DNA from 3 places in the Roseibium sp. RKSG952 genome. Region 1 is predicted to be linked to each of the others. Evidence: riboswitches for the same ligand, from Rfam matches in the RefSeq annotation. Region 1 holds a riboswitch; each other region holds the start of a gene.
What was found. A riboswitch is a leader RNA that binds a small molecule or an ion and turns the genes downstream of it on or off. The one in region 1 is predicted to bind thiamine pyrophosphate.

Region 1 (4,770 bases):
TCCAGCTTTATCACTTGCCCATCCTCACGAACCAATTCCACGCGAACGGCTTGACCTGTGTTCCGGTCGACATAGCGGAACGGTGACACTTCAGGCGGAACCAGGTGATCATACCCGAACTGCCCGAATGATACGATGGCCGGAACCAAACCGTATCCACGCTCCGTGATCTGATACTCGGCGTGCTTGCGCTGGCCCGGCTCCTGATAGTCTTTGGTGACGACAATACCGGCCTCAGCCAGTTGCTTCAGCCGTTTCGACAATCCGGCTGGCGAAATGCCGATATGTCCCTGAAGTTCTCTGAACCGCGTCACGCCTGCCAGAATGTCTCGCAAAATCAGAATCGACCAGCGGTCGGAAAGAATATCGGCGCAAGCGCCGACCCCGCAGTAAGTCGTATCCACGTCGCGCCAATCCGTCGTCATCACATCCCCTCTTGGTGATTTCCATCGCAAACGCATCCGGACTGTTCCTCCGCCAACAGCAAGATGCAGATGCCTCTGTAATTCCGGTCCGGTTTCCAGGTCCACGGTTTTCTTGAAGTCCCTTTGCGCCCGGTTTCCTTAAAAAGGCCTCGCCTTCTTGCCTCATGCCTGCACTGCTGCAGCCAATCCGGATCGGCACCCGTCCCCTCAGGCTTAATCCATTACACTGTTCAAAAATACCTTGCTACATATTTTGAAGTCAGATAAACCGATCTCCGGACCCATCGGAATGCCCTGCAGCAATCAATCAGGACCCGCGCATGATGACCTATTCAATCGCAAAGACCGCATGCCTCGTTGTCGACCCGTTGAATGACTTTCTCTCCCCCTTTGGAAAAGCCTGGCCGATGTTGCGGCAAGTCACCAGGGAGACGCGCCTTCAAGAGAAGATGGGCCAAACCCTGCGTTTGGTCCGCTCCCGCGGTATTCAGGTGGTCTTTGCCCCCCATGAAAGGTACCGGGGCGGCAAGCGCCCGGACCGCAAATACCTGCATCCCTCGCAGTACCTTCAGGGCGTGTTCAGAATGTTCAGCGCACGCGGGTTTGGCGGCCGGTTCCATAAGGATTTCCGCCCGAAGGACGGAGATATCATTGCGAGCGAGCACGCTTGCTCAAGCGGTTTCATCGGCACGGACCTCCAGGACCTGCTTCAGGAACGCGGCATCACCCACCTGATCATCGTCGGTATGCTTGCAAACACATGCATCGAATCCACCGCCCGCAGCGCGGTCGATCTGGGATATCACGTGACCCTCATGCCGGAGTGCGTCGCGACGTGGACGCATGCGGATCAGGCCGCTGCCGTCGATCATTCCTACAAACAACTCGGCCACCAGATATTGAGCCTCGGCGAGCTGGAAGCCGCTCTGGAAGAAAGAGAGCCCGCACATGCTTAGCGCAGCCCTGAACCGAATGAATGCGGCCATTCTCCGCCGCAAGACAGATTCTTACCGCCAGTATCCGTCCGGAAAGACCGCAGTGATCATGGTCGATGCAATTCCGGCGTATCTGGCGGACCAGGATGGCCTGATCCGCAAGATAAAGCAGATCATGGATTTTGCCAGACACCGGGGCATGCCGGTCATCTTCAGCGATTTCGGGGGGAGCCGGCCTGCAAGGGACCTTGTCCCCGGCGTAAAGCGGTTGTTCGACCTTCTTGAGAAAGCCGATGCCGAAGCGACCACATCTGCAGCCTTTTGGCACGGGGAAAGTCCTTTGACACACCAAAGACAAAGCCTGAGCGCGTTTTTTGACGGAACACTTGCAACGCAACTGAGTAAATCCGGCATCGAACATGTGGTTCTGGCAGGTGCCTTCGCCGACTTGTCGGGAGACTCAACGGCGCGCCACGCATCCGAACTCGGTTTTCATACAACGGTCCTGTCAGACGTATTCGGCGCTACGAGCAAAGGCGCACATGCCGCAACACTCGGCATCACCCTGCCCCGGCTGGTGCATCAGGTCACGACTGCAGAATCGTGGCAGCGCGACGTTCTGGCGTAATACCAACCGCTCGAATTATTGACCTTTTTGACCTGGTTCTCCGCCGGTTCGGCCAGGAGAGTTTCAAAGGACGATGCGGGACATCATTCGAGAAACTGGACGCCGTGCGAACCGGCGGAAAACCGCCTGGCGGTGCGCAGCGCCCTTGACGCTCAAGCCCTTGTGCAAAAATCGCAAAGTAAGCTTTTCAAGGCACAGTCCGCCTTGAAGGGCTTCCCAAAAAATGAGCGCTTCAGATTGACCTGCTTACATCGTTCAGCACTTCTAAATAGAGCTCACCGGTTTTGCGCGCAGGAGATTTTCGATCTGCAAGTTCATTAGAAATCCCGCTGTTCCTGTGTCATGGCGGCAGGACGCAAATACCAATGCGTGCATAACCAGCTCCAGCACCCTTGAAGATGAGCCGCCGAGCCCTTACCCTAGGGGCGTTGCAGGGGAGTCCCGCCGTTTAGGGGACTGAGAGGCTAACAGGACGGATGTCCGGTGAAGCGACCCTTTGAACCTGACCCAGTTGATACTGGCGTAGGAAGCCCGGTCCCGAGCCTGACGGTTTGTCCGTCTGGTTGTTTCATGTCGCAAGTATCATCTTGGGGCCCCGTCAGTTTCCCGTGCCAAATGTCCGCTGTGTCTTTTTAAGCCAGCAGCTTGAGGAGCACCGGCATGACGTCACATTTTCCTTCCCCGGACCCGTCAAAGGTCCCGGCCATCACAACAGGCCCCCTTCCCGCTTCGAAAAAGATTTTTGTCGACGGCACACTTCATGACGGTGTGCGCGTGCCCATGCGCGAAATCTCGACCCATCCGACCGCCGGCGAACCGCCGCTTCCGGTCTATGACAGCTCGGGCCCCTACACCGATCCGGAATTTGTGCCGGTTATACGCAATGGCCTGCCTGCCTTGCGCTCGGACTGGATTGCCCGGCGTGGCGACACGGAAAGTTATGAGGGCCGCGAAACCAGGCCCGAAGACAACGGCTTTGCCCGGGGCGACCATCTGGTCCCAGAATTCCCTGCAAAACGCGCGCCCCTGAAAGCGGTATCGAGGGAGGCTGTCACCCAGCTCGCTTATGCCAGGGCCGGGATGATCACGCCGGAAATGGAGTTCGTGGCCATCCGCGAGAACCTGAAGCGCGAAGCCGTGGCCAGCGAACGCGACGGCGAAGCGTTCGGTGCCAACTTGTCCGATATCGTCACGCCTGAATTTGTCCGCCAGGAAATCGCGGCAGGCCGCGCAATCCTGCCCGCCAACATCAACCACCCGGAACTGGAGCCGATGATCATCGGCCGGAACTTCCGGGTCAAGATCAATGCCAATATCGGTACCTCTGCCGTCACCTCATCCATGGAGGAAGAGGTCGAAAAGATGGTCTGGGCAACCCGCTGGGGTGCCGACACGGTGATGGATCTGTCGACCGGCCGCAACATTCACAACACACGGGAATGGATCCTGCGCAATTCGCCGGTGCCGATTGGCACCGTACCGATCTATCAGGCGCTGGAGAAGGTCAAGGGCATCGCCGAGGACCTGACCTGGGACGTATTCCGCGACACGCTGATCGAACAGGCCGAACAGGGCGTCGACTACTTCACCATTCACGCAGGCGTGCGCTTGCACATGGTTCCGATGACGGTCAAGCGGGTAACCGGGATCGTGTCGCGCGGCGGCTCGATCATTGCCAAATGGTGTCTGCACCACCACAGGGAGAGCTTTCTTTACGAGCGGTTCGACGAGATCTGCGACATTTGCCGCGCCTATGATGTCAGCTTTTCTTTGGGCGACGGCCTGAGGCCGGGGTCCATTGCCGATGCCAATGACGAAGCCCAGTTTGCCGAACTGGAAACCCTTGGCGAACTCACCAAGATTGCGTGGGCCAAGGACTGTCAGGTGATGATCGAGGGGCCGGGCCACGTCGCCATGCACAAGATCAAGGAAAACATGGACAAGCAGCTTGAGTGCTGCCACGAGGCCCCGTTCTATACCCTGGGCCCGCTGACGACCGATATCGCACCTGGTTACGATCACATCACCAGCGCCATAGGGGCTGCGATGATCGGCTGGTATGGCTGCGCCATGCTGTGTTATGTCACGCCGAAAGAACATCTCGGTCTGCCGGATCGCGAAGACGTCAAGACCGGCGTGATCACATACAAGATCGCAGCCCATGCCGCCGACCTCGCCAAAGGACTGCCGGGAGCACAGGCGCGTGACGACGCACTGTCACGGGCGCGTTTCGAGTTTCGTTGGGAAGATCAGTTCAACCTGGCGCTCGATCCGGAAACCGCGCGCGATTTTCACGACCAGACCCTGCCGAAGGAAGCACATAAGGTGGCCCATTTCTGCTCCATGTGCGGGCCGAAATTCTGCTCCATGCGGATCTCCCACGACATCAGGACCGAAGCCCAGAAAGAGGGCATGGAAGCGATGGCACAAAAGTACCGCACCGGCGGAGATCGCTACATGCCCGTGACGGAACCGGCCAAAGCCGGATAGAAGACCACGGCTGTTCCCCGCAGCGCTTTCGCTGCGGGGAACTTCAGAATTTCAACCGGTGCCGGTTTGGGTTTTCCCTAGATACCGGTTTCAACTTCTTTAAAAATCATCCAGATCAATTCGCGCAGCATTCAGTGAATGACTATCTTTGCCAGAGGGAGGCACAAACCGTTTGCCAGCAAAGGTATCGCCCCATGAAGTTCTATTCGGTAATGGAAGTCACACCCAAAAACGATGACTGGCTTCAACCATCCATTGAGGCCGCCAACAGGCTTGTTCCCAAGCATGGCGG
Region 2 (5,664 bases), on a different contig from region 1:
GGCGATATGATGTGGACCGCGTTCTTCATCTTCTGGGCCTCAGGTATCCTGTCGGCGATCCTCGACAATATTCCTTTCGTGGCGACCATGATTCCGCTGATCGAGTCCACAGCCGACACGTTTGGTGGAGAAGACGCGATTGAACCGCTGTGGTGGTCATTGGCGCTTGGGGCTTGTCTGGGTGGCAACGGTACCTTGCTGGGCGCGAGTGCGAACCTCACGGTTGCAGCTTTTGCTGAGAAAGCAAAGCAGCCCATCGGCTTTATCGCGTTCGCCAAAATCGCTTTCCCGATCATGATCCTGACCCTGATGATCGCGAACGTATACATCTGGTTGCGCTACTTCTGACGCGTTGCGTTAGATGCGAAACGGCCTTCCATTGTCAGGGGCATGTGAACCTTTGGTTCATGCCCCTGACGGGCTTTATCTACCCCTAAGTACTCTGAGAGTGCATGATGCAGCACAGAAAGCTCTGACAATGTGCAGGCCTGACATCTGGCAAATCGCCTCGTGCCGAAGCGACTATCCCAGGTAGCTGCGCAAGCTGGGTGGTGGGTTGTCAAGCAACTCTGTCGTTTCAACCGGCGAATGGGCCTGACCTTCGGCAACGAGTATTGTCTGATCGGTAATGCGGCGCGCGTCCTGCGGATCGTGACTGATCATCAACAGAGTTGTGCCAGTCCCCTCAATCAAATCAGCAACTAAATCCAGCATTTCGGCTTTCAAAGCAGGACCAAGTGCAGCGAACGGCTCATCCAGCAAAAGCACCTGGCGCCTTTGAACAAGCACTCGAGCCAAAGCCACCCGACTTTGCTGCCCGCCAGATAGCTCTGCAGGTTTGCGAGTGCTCATTCCTGCCAGACTTACACGTTCCAGGGCTGTTTGGACCTCACCTTGTTCGTCAGGGCTCAGTCGTCCATTTGGGCGCACCCCCAAAGCGATATTCTGCTCAGCGGTCAAATGAGGGAACAGGTTGCCGTCCTGAAATAGCATTGCCAGCGGACGCTTGCCCGGTGGCAGATCTGTTATCTCGGTACCCTGCCAGAATATTTGACCCTGAGTTAGGGAACGAAAACCGGCAATGGTTTCCAGCAATGTCGATTTACCTGCACCTGATGGGCCAATGATTGCAACGCTCGCCCCGGGTTCGATGCAAAGATCGGCGTGCAGGGTGAAATTGCCATTTTCAATGACGCAATCACTAAGCTTCAGCATGCCAGCGTCCTCCGCGATCCAATATCCAGAACGCCGACATGGACAACAGCAGCAATAGCAGCGCCCCTCCGGCGGCGGCTTGCATTTGATAAGCTCCCATCAGGCGGTAAATCTGTAAAGGCAGCGTTGCTATCTGGGCGTCTGCGAACAGTGCGATCACACCGAGATCTCCCATCGAAAGGGCTGCGGCCAGCCCGGCTGCAAAACCGATCTGCGCGCGCATTCGAGGAAGCAGAATGCGGACAAAGAAGGTCATGTTGGTCATATCGAGGGAAAGCGCCAGTCGGCCGTGTCGCGACACCACATCGCGCGCGGCCGGGACAAGAATGCGCAATGCGAAGGGCAGAGCCATAACTGCGTTGACCAGTGCCGTCACCGGAAGCGCAAGCGCTGTCGGGTTGGCCACAGGCCTGACCAAAATGAATAATCCGGTACCGATCACCAGCGGTGATGCGGCCAGCCCGAGGATGCCACTGAGCTCAACAATTCCATATCGCCCTGTCGCGACAGCAGTGGCCATGGGCAGCGCCAGCAGCAGCAAGATTGCAGTACTCGCGGCCGCCACCATGACCGAGGTCAATGCGGCGCGGAACACCAAAGCTGGCGTTTCGAAGAGACCAGCAAAACCTGAAATCACAACAGATGCCAAAGGAAGCAGCAGGAACGCGGCCGCTGCGATGATCCATAAGGCATCGGCAATGGGCGCGCCGCCGTCCCACCGGCGGATGGGGCGATCCAGCCCGGTGCCGAAGCCGTCCCTGTGAGAAAACCTTAGGGCGGCCAAAGCTGCAGCGGCAGTCAGGGCCAGTTGTAGCGCCGACAACAGTGCAGCACGGCCGAGGTCAAAGTCATAGGTAAAGGCTTGATAGATCGCGAGTTCGATTGTGGTCGCACGGGGCCCGCCACCCAGAGTCAGCGCAACAGCAAAACTGGTTAGGCAAATGGCGAAGATTACCGCAAGCACGCCCGGTAAAATCCGTTTCAGCATCGGCAACTCGATCAACCGGAACATGGCCACTCCGTTGCAGCCTAACTGAGCAGCGAGGCGAAATCGCTCGGCCGGAATTTCTTGCCATCCCTGCAGGATGAGGCGCGTGGCAAGGGGCAAATTGAAGAATACATGGGCCAATACCACGCCATGCAGGCCGTAGATACGAATGGGTGCGAAGCCAAAATAACCCAATATATCAGAGATCCAGCCGGCCCGACCAAAGACCTGCAGCAATCCGATTATCGCAACAATAACGGGAAGAATGAACGGCGCGCCAAGCAGCGCAATCAGCGCGCGACGCCCGGGAAACCGTCGCCGGGCGAGTGCTCGTGCAACCGGAACCGCCAATCCAATACTGAACAGCGCGGAAAGTATCGCTTGAGTAAGTGTAAAACGCAGGGCAGCCCAGTCGGCCGGACCAAATCCACCGCCTGCTTCGGCACGCAGGGTGACTGCGGCCAGTGTGCCCAGTATCAGCGCGGCGACCAGGGCAGCCGCGCCGATACCCGGCAATGGGCTTACTGGCTGAGCGCGCTCAACCATTCTGCAAGTGCCTGATCCCGCACGTCGGCGGCTTCATCGGGTGAAAAGAGCAGAGCCTTTTCCGGAATGGTCAGGGTTTCAAACCCTTCGGGCAACCCAGCTGCCGGGGTCACTGCCGGGTACATCCAGTTGGTTGTAGGAATGATCTGCTGGAACGCATCCGAAACCATGAATTCCAGGAATTGATCCGCCAGTTCCGGCTGATCAGTCCCGGCGAGTTTCCCTGCCACTTCAACCTGCATGTAATTGCCTTCGTCAAAGACAGCTGCCGATTTCGAAGCGTCTTCTTCAGCGATCAGGTGATAGGCCGGAGAGGTGGTATAGCTGAGGACCATATCCGATTCACCTTCGAGGAACAGGCCATAGGCCTCGGACCACCCTTTGGTGACTGTTACGATATTGTCTGCAAGACCAGCCCAGATTTCGGGTGCCTCGTCGCCATAGGCCGCCTTCACCCACAACAACAGACCAAGGCCGGGTGTGGAAGAACGTGGATCCTGAATGATGATCTTTGTCTCGCTGTTCGCCAATTCACGGAAATTCGCTGGGGCCGAGTAATCGGCGTTGTGAACAAATGCGAAATAGCCCCAGTCGTAGGGCGCAAAAACGTCGTCGGTCCATTCAATCGGCAGCGCGTAGTCAGCTGTAACGGAACTGGGTGCAAACAGACCGGTTTCCTTGGCTGCATTGATCAGACTGGTATCCAGTCCCAGCACCACGTCAGCTTCCGAGTTTTCGCCCTCAAGCCGGATACGTGACAGCAGGGCGGCGCCATCTTCAACGCCAACAAGATTCAGATCGCAATTGCAGACCGCTTCAAAAGCTTCTTCGACCTGCGGACCCGGACCCCAGTCCGAGACAAAGCTGTCATAGGTGTATACGGTCAGCTGAGGTTTGTCGGCGGCAATAGCCGAAGTTGCACTCAGTAATCCCGCAGCAATCAGCAGATGTTTCATATCATCCTCCATTGCGGCGAGAGGGTAAGGATGGATGAAACCGTCACCTTTCCCTCCGCCGGTTCTAGCCGGTTCAGGTTCAACGGGTTCGCCTGATAGGCATCTCAGCGCGGCAGGCCACGCACCCCGAGGTGAAGCTGTGATTAGGAGGATGGAGACCCGATTACAACTATAATCGCGTCACCCAGGGTGCACGAACCGAAAGGTAGCGCTCACAAATTGCTCATATCTGACATTAATTGCAGACCGTTGCCGCAACTTCGGCAACGATCCTTGGGTCTACAATTCCTCAGGACCCGCCCGTCAAATCTTGGGCAAGCATGAAGGCGTTGCCGTCGGGGTCATAGAATGTCGCCGTCTTGACCATGCCTTCGACTACATCTGTTGGGCCGTCAAACTGAACATCAGCCTGTTCTAGCTTTTGCCTTGCGCTGTCTAGGTCGGCGATGCCGAATACAGGGACGCAGTTTCCGGGCGCGGGTTTGGTGTGCTCACCAAGCCCAAGGGTTACGCCCTTGGTCAGGGTTTCTAGCTCTGACCAACCTGCCTCATCTGCATGATAAAGCGTTTTGAAGCCAAGCATGCTCTCGTACCAATCGGCGCTGGCGTGACGATCCTTAACCGACAGCGCAATTGTTATGGTTTCTTCCAGGGAAATGAGCGGCATCATCTTTCCTTTTAAGGTAAAATATAGTAACTATACTTTATGTACATTGATGCACTTGTCAACATCACTTCGCGGGCGTGGGCCCTGCCCATTCTTTCCAATCTTCACGAAGGTGTCCCTGGGCGGCAGGCGCCATTGTTGGCTGCAACCGGCGCGGGCCGTACGTCATTCTCTCAGAGTGTAGATCATCTCATCCAAATTGGATTGCTTGAGCGAAACCCGGGCTACGGCCATCCGTTGCGACCGGAATTTCGACTGACACAGCGTGGTGCAGTGGCAGCCCGGTTCGCCAATCAGATCCTGTCTGCGACCAGCGAAGATAATCAGGATCTGCTTCGGCGCTCATGGACGTTGCCCGTTCTGGCGACCCTTCATGAACTGAGCCACTTTAACGAGATCAGGCGAAACCTGCTGACGATCACTGATCGCGCCCTCTCACAGTCCTTGCGAATGATGGAGGAGCGGGATTGGGTGCAACGCGACATCGATGATGGCGCACGACCACCCCGCGCGACTTACCATCCGATAAATACCGGTGAAACAATCACAGCAATCACAGGTCCGGTGATTGTGTTCAAAACCGGTTCGCAGTTGCGGCAGTTATAGGTCGGAGACAGCGTCTGAGGTTCCGAACCAAATCGGCACATCATCTTCTGACCAAGGGGCGTATTTGTGCATGATTTGCCCGAAAGTGTCGCTAGTCAGAAATTGGTCCAGCCATCTGATAAGGTTGGGCCAAGGCTGAGCGTCAAACCACACACGGTCAATATTTGCAAACTGGCGCACGAATGGCAGCATTGCCAGATCTGCAATCGTTGGTCGATCTCCGAACAGCCACGCCTGCCCATCCAGTTTTTGGTCAAGGACGGTCAGATAGGTGGCCGCCTTTTGCCGCTCAACCTCTTCGTCCAGATCGGGATATCGCGTGGCGTATTTGGTGTGATCCAGTGCATTCTTGAACGGGCCGTCATTGGTTGAGATCAGCTCCCAACCTTCCTTCGGCATATCGAGCAACTGTTGGGGGTCGCTCTGTTCCAAAGCCCAGATCATGATGTCCAGACTCTCATCCAGAACCTGGTCATTGGTTCGAAGAGCGGGCACTGTCCCAGACGCTGAAGTATCAAGAAAAGCCTGTGGTTTGTCCCGCAGCAGGATCTCACGCAGCTCGACCTTTACACCCGCGCTGACCAGCGCGAGGCGCGCCCTCATCGCATAAGGGCACCGACGAAACGTCCAGAAAACAGGGTGCTGAGCCATATCGCGATCTATCCGGCTTTCTGTGTCATAGTCAA
Region 3 (5,664 bases), on a different contig from region 1:
TCGTATTCCGGAACTATTTTCCAAGAAACACGAGTTGGGAATACGCTCTTTGGGTCGGGCTCGCGTTGATGATGATCGGGTTGCTGGGCGTGTTCTTTACCCGCAAACACGTATCGCAGAGCTGGAGTGCGCGACGCTAGGTTGCAACGCGCAGGGTCAGGTTGATGCGGCCGCCTTTGGGCAACAACCGGGATGAACCAAACCGGATCCGGTCGATCCCGTGATAGGCAAGACGCGCCGGACCTCCCATGATGACAACGTCACCCGAGTTCAGCCAGATGGACTCGGTCTTGCCGCTCCGGGTGGTGTTTCCAATTCGAAAGAGCGCATCATCGCCCAGCGAGACGGACAGTACGGGCCAAGAGAAATCCGCTTCGTCCTTGTCCTGGTGCAGGCCCATCCGGGCACCCTCGCCATAATAGTTGATCAGGCAGCAATCGGGATCGCGATCGGGACTGCAGAGATCTTTCCACATCTGCAGTATAACATCCGGAATAGCAGGCCATGCCGCGCCTTTCGGATGGGTGTCCTGATACCGATACCCGGCTTTGTCTGACACCCAGCCCAGACCCCCGGCCGAGGTCATGCGTACGGACATCTGCTTGCCCGATGGGGTGGTGGGATGGAACAGGGGCGCGGATTTCAGAATCGGACGCAAGACATCGATCAGCTGCGTCTGCGCTGCCCCGTCCAGATAGCCTTTTCTGATATCGAACCCCCGCAAAAGCAGCCGTGCCATTCAAGAATCCCCAATCCTTGCCAAAACCTTGCCAAAAAAGGCTACAGAATCCCGAAAACCTGCATTTCAGAACGCTTGCAGGCCTCTTGTCCCGCCCTTATATACGCCGGGACGCGCGATGGTGTAGTGCTGTCGCGCAGCACTGATCGGGGCCGGATGCCATAACGGGTCCGGACCTCGGGACATCGCCTTGAAGAGAAAGGGATTGAAAATATGGGAAAAGTAATCGGCATTGACCTCGGTACCACAAACTCGTGCGTTGCCATCATGGACGGCTCGCAGCCGAAGGTCATCGAAAACGCAGAAGGGGCGCGGACCACGCCCTCGATCGTCGCCTTCACCGAAGATGAGCGACTGGTCGGTCAGCCTGCAAAACGCCAGGCGGTCACCAACCCCGACAACACCATCTTTGGCGTAAAGCGTCTGATCGGTCGTCGTGTGGATGATGCAGAAGTCGAAAAAGACAAGAAAATGGTGCCGTACGCCATCGTCGATGGCGGCAATGGCGACGCTTGGGTTGAAGCCCGCGGTGAAAAATACTCCCCAAGCCAGATCTCGGCCTTCACTCTGGGCAAGATGAAGGAAACCGCCGAGAGCTATCTGGGTGAGGAAGTCACGCAGGCGGTTATCACCGTTCCGGCATACTTCAACGACGCACAGCGTCAGGCCACCAAAGACGCCGGCAAGATTGCAGGTCTGGAAGTGCTGCGGATCATCAACGAGCCGACAGCAGCTGCGCTGGCCTATGGTCTGGACAAAGAAGAAACCCAAACCATCGCGGTTTATGACCTTGGTGGTGGTACCTTCGACGTGACCATTCTGGAAATCGACGACGGCCTGTTCGAGGTTAAGTCGACCAACGGCGACACCTTCCTGGGTGGTGAAGACTTTGACATGCGCATCGTCAACTACCTGGCGGACGAGTTCAAAAAAGAACACGGTGTCGATCTGTCTCAGGACAAGATGGCCCTGCAGCGTCTGAAAGAAGCTGCTGAAAAAGCCAAGATCGAGCTGTCCTCGACCTCGCAGACCGAAATCAACCAGCCGTTCATCTCGATGGGTGCAAACGGTCAGCCGCTGCACATGGTCATGAAACTGACCCGTGCCAAGCTGGAATCGCTGGTTGGAGACCTGATCAAGAAGTCGATGAAGCCTTGCCAGGCTGCTCTGAAAGACGCAGGCCTGTCGGCGGGCGATGTGGACGAGGTTGTTCTGGTCGGTGGTATGACCCGGATGCCGAAAGTGATCGAAGAGGTCACCAAGTTCTTCGGTAAAGAGCCGCACAAGGGTGTGAACCCGGACGAAGTTGTTGCCATGGGCGCCGCCATTCAGGCCGGTGTTCTGCAGGGCGACGTCAAAGACGTGGTTCTGCTGGACGTGACCCCGCTGTCGCTGGGCATCGAGACGCTGGGCGGCGTGTTCACCCGCCTAATCGACCGCAACACGACGATCCCGACCAAGAAGTCTCAGGTCTTCTCGACCGCTGAGGACAATCAGAACGCCGTGACCATCCGCTGTTTCCAGGGTGAGCGCGAAATGGCTGCGGACAACAAGATCCTGGGTCAGTTCAATCTGGAAGAGATCCCGCCCGCACCGCGCGGCATGCCTCAGATCGAGGTGACTTTTGACATCGATGCCAACGGCATTGTCTCGGTTTCGGCCAAGGACAAAGGCACCGGCAAAGAGCAGAAGATCACCATCCAGGCCTCGGGCGGTCTGTCGGACGAAGATATCGACAAGATGGTCAAGGACGCCGAGGAAAACGCCGAGGCAGACAAGGCCCGCAAAGAGCTGGTCGAAGCCAAGAACCAGGCCGAAAGCCTTGTCCACGCGACCGAGAAATCGATCGAGGAACATGGCGACAAGGTCGACCCGTCGACCGTCGAAGCGATCGAGCTGGCCGTTGCCGCGCTCAAGGATGAGCTGGAAACGGACAATGCCGACAAGATCAAGTCGGGCATCCAGAACGTGACCGAAGCGGCCATGAAACTGGGCGAAGCCATCTACAAGGCGCAAGCGGAAGAGGGCGAAGATGAGCCTGCCGCCGCAGATGCCGCACCGGGTGATGACGATATTGTCGATGCCGAGTTCGAAGATCTGGACGACGACAAGCGTAACTAACGGGTAACCGGGCCAATTTGGGCCGGTCCGGTTGCCGGGCCGGCCCGATTACGTTGAGGCATAAGGAAATACTGATGTCAAAACGCGACTATTACGAAGTGCTCGGCGTGTCCAAGAGCGCTTCGTCGGATGAAATCAAAAAGGGCTTTCGCAAAAAAGCCAAAGAGCTTCATCCAGACCGCAACAAGGACAATCCGGATGCTGAAGCGCAGTTCAAAGAGGCCAACGAGGCCTATGATGTGCTGCGTGATGCCGACAAAAAAGCTGCTTATGACCGCTTCGGTCATGCTGCGTTTGAGAATGGCATGGGTGGCGGTGGTCGTCCCGGTGGCGGATTTGGCTCTGGTGATTTCTCCAGCGCGTTTTCGGATGTCTTCGACGATCTGTTCGGCGATTTCATGGGTGGCCAGCGTGGTGGCGGCGGTGGACGTCGCGCGGCACGTGGATCGGACCTGCGCTACAACCTGCGCGTAACGCTGGAAGAAGCCTATTCCGGCCTGCAGAAAACTATCAATGTACCCACTGCCGTGGCCTGTTCATCCTGTGATGGCACCGGTGCGGAAAGTGGTGTTGAGCCAACAACCTGTCCGACCTGTTCGGGTATGGGCAAGGTGCGGGCGCAACAGGGCTTCTTCACGGTCGAACGAACCTGTCCGACCTGTTCGGGCCTCGGTCAGATCATCAAGAACCCCTGTAAATCCTGCAACGGCGCGGGCCGTGTTGAAAAAGAGCGTGCTCTTTCGGTCAATATCCCTGCTGGTGTTGAGACCGGTACTCGTATCCGCCTAGCTGGCGAGGGTGAGGCCGGAATGCGCGGTGGCCCTCCGGGTGATCTCTACATATTTGTCGAAGTCGCGCAGCATCAGCTGTTCGAGCGTGACAGCATAAACCTTTACTGCCGCGTTCCGGTAAGCATGGCCAAGGCCGCGCTGGGCGGTTCGATCGAAGTACCGACCATCGATGGTGGTCGTGGTCGCGTGCAGATCCCGGCCGGCAGCCAGTCTGGCCGCCAGATGCGTCTGCGTAGCAAGGGTATGCCCGCGCTGCGTGGTGGCGGAGTTGGCGACATGTTCATCGAACTGGCCGTCGAGACCCCGGTGAACCTGACCAGCCGTCAAAAAGAACTACTGCGTGAGTTCGAGGATCTGGGCGAAGACAACCATCCGGAGTCAAAGAGCTTTTTCTCATCAGTCAAATCCTTTTGGGATGGGATGAAGGGCTAAGAGCCCAGCAATCAAGAATGTCAGGCCGGTTCGTCAGAGCCGGCTTTTTTGTTCCTTAGGTCCAGTTTGATCTGAAACCGGCTCAGATTGGCCCTTGAAACCCGGTCCAAGCCCTGAGATTGTCCGCCCGAACCGTTGGGGTGCCCTGTCTTAGGGCTGAGAGGCGTGAATGCGCTAACCCATCGAACCTGATCCGGGCAATACCGGCGTAGGGAACGGTCTTAGTGCACAGACGTTTTCCATGCCCGTTGCCCTTTGAATATGGAGCAACGACATGGCGCATATCGCCCTGACAATCGCAGGATCGGACAGCGGAGGTGGTGCCGGAATTCAGGCCGACCTCAAGGCGATGTCTGCGCTGGGTGTCTATGGCGCCAGCGTTCTGACTGCAGTGACGGCGCAAAACACTCAGGCGGTGACCGCGGTACACGGCATTCCATTGGAGGTGATCTCCGCGCAGATCGAAGCGGTTCTGAGCGACCTCGACGTCGGTGCGATCAAAATCGGGATGTTGGCAACGCCCGAAATCATCCAGACAGTGGCTCAGGGGATTTCTGGTTTCGAAGGTCCGGTGGTGCTCGACCCGGTGATGGTCGCTAAATCCGGTGACGCCTTGTTGGCTGCTGAGGCGGTTCAGACCTTGCGTGACGTGCTGTTGCCCCGTGCAACGGTGATAACGCCCAACCTGCCCGAAGCTGCCTGTCTGCTGGAACAAACCGCAGCCAGAACGCCCGAAGATATGATCGCCCAAGGTCTTGGCCTTTGTGAGATGGGTGCACGTGCCGTTCTGATGAAGGGCGGTCATGGAGAGGGCGAAATCTGCCACGACTTACTGATTGATGCGTCGGGTAAAGTGGCTGATTTCAAAGCGCCTCGCAAATCCACAAGAAACACCCACGGCACCGGGTGCACTTTGTCATCCTCGATTGCCGCCGGACTTGCACAGGGATTGAACCTGACAGAAGCAGTGACTCAGGCGCATGGATATCTGCAGGGCGCAATTGCCCGCGCGGATGACCTTTGCATAGGGCAGGGCCATGGTCCGGTGCACCATTTCCATCAGGTCTGGTCGGCGTGACGGTCTGGTCGGTCATAGGTGCCGGTGTTGCCGGTCTGGCGGTTGCAAGCGAACTGGTTTCCCGTGGCGCACGTGTTCAGGTCTTTGATCCTGGCGGCCCGCCTGGCCCACATGGGTGTTCCTGGTGGGCTGGTGGCATGCTGGCACCATGGTGCGAATACGAGAACGCCGAGGAACCTGTGCTGCGACTGGGTCAGCAGGCCATCGATTGGTGGGCGGACCGGACGCAGGTACACAGACAAGGTACCCTCGTTGTTGCCAATGTCCGGGATTTGCCGGATCTGCGTCGTTTCGCGTGTCGTACCGAAGGTTTTGAACAGGTCGGACAGGCAAAAATCGCTTTATTAGAGCCTGATTTACATGGATTCGGAAAGGGTTTGCATTTTAGCGCAGAGGCGCATGTCGATCCCCGGCAGGCGCTGAACGATCTTTATCGTCAGCTGCGCGAACAGGGGGTGGAGTTTCATCAGAAACTCGCACCTGCGAAGTTGGAGAATGCAATC

Region 2: another riboswitch for thiamine pyrophosphate. It lies ahead of thiB (thiamine ABC transporter substrate binding subunit); the one in region 1 lies ahead of thiC (phosphomethylpyrimidine synthase ThiC).
Region 3: another riboswitch for thiamine pyrophosphate. It lies ahead of thiD (bifunctional hydroxymethylpyrimidine kinase/phosphomethylpyrimidine kinase); the one in region 1 lies ahead of thiC (phosphomethylpyrimidine synthase ThiC).

Annotation. Positions count from the first base shown of each region.
Region 1 is NZ_SMMF01000715.1:217-4,986, forward strand. Features, by position in the region: gene E1297_RS04575 (helix-turn-helix domain-containing protein) at 1-425, opposite strand, end outside; gene E1297_RS04580 (cysteine hydrolase family protein) at 746-1,381, shown strand; gene E1297_RS04585 (cysteine hydrolase family protein) at 1,374-1,988, shown strand; TPP riboswitch at 2,419-2,519, shown strand; gene thiC (phosphomethylpyrimidine synthase ThiC) at 2,649-4,478, shown strand; gene E1297_RS04595 (DUF1330 domain-containing protein) at 4,673-4,770, shown strand, end outside.
Region 2 is NZ_SMMF01000960.1:21,235-26,898, forward strand. Features, by position in the region: gene E1297_RS41300 (sodium:proton antiporter) at 1-348, shown strand, start outside; gene E1297_RS41305 (ATP-binding cassette domain-containing protein) at 523-1,215, opposite strand; gene E1297_RS41310 (thiamine/thiamine pyrophosphate ABC transporter permease ThiP) at 1,202-2,749, opposite strand; gene thiB (thiamine ABC transporter substrate binding subunit) at 2,725-3,705, opposite strand; TPP riboswitch at 3,738-3,844, opposite strand; gene E1297_RS41320 (VOC family protein) at 3,995-4,372, opposite strand; gene E1297_RS41325 (helix-turn-helix domain-containing protein) at 4,511-4,978, shown strand; gene E1297_RS41330 (glutathione S-transferase) at 4,973-5,629, opposite strand.
Region 3 is NZ_SMMF01000941.1:43,077-48,740, forward strand. Features, by position in the region: gene E1297_RS28440 (ABC transporter permease) at 1-140, shown strand, start outside; gene E1297_RS28445 (alpha-ketoglutarate-dependent dioxygenase AlkB) at 137-739, opposite strand; gene dnaK (molecular chaperone DnaK) at 953-2,860, shown strand; gene dnaJ (molecular chaperone DnaJ) at 2,935-4,083, shown strand; TPP riboswitch at 4,210-4,315, shown strand; gene thiD (bifunctional hydroxymethylpyrimidine kinase/phosphomethylpyrimidine kinase) at 4,358-5,161, shown strand; gene E1297_RS28465 (FAD-dependent oxidoreductase) at 5,158-5,664, shown strand, end outside.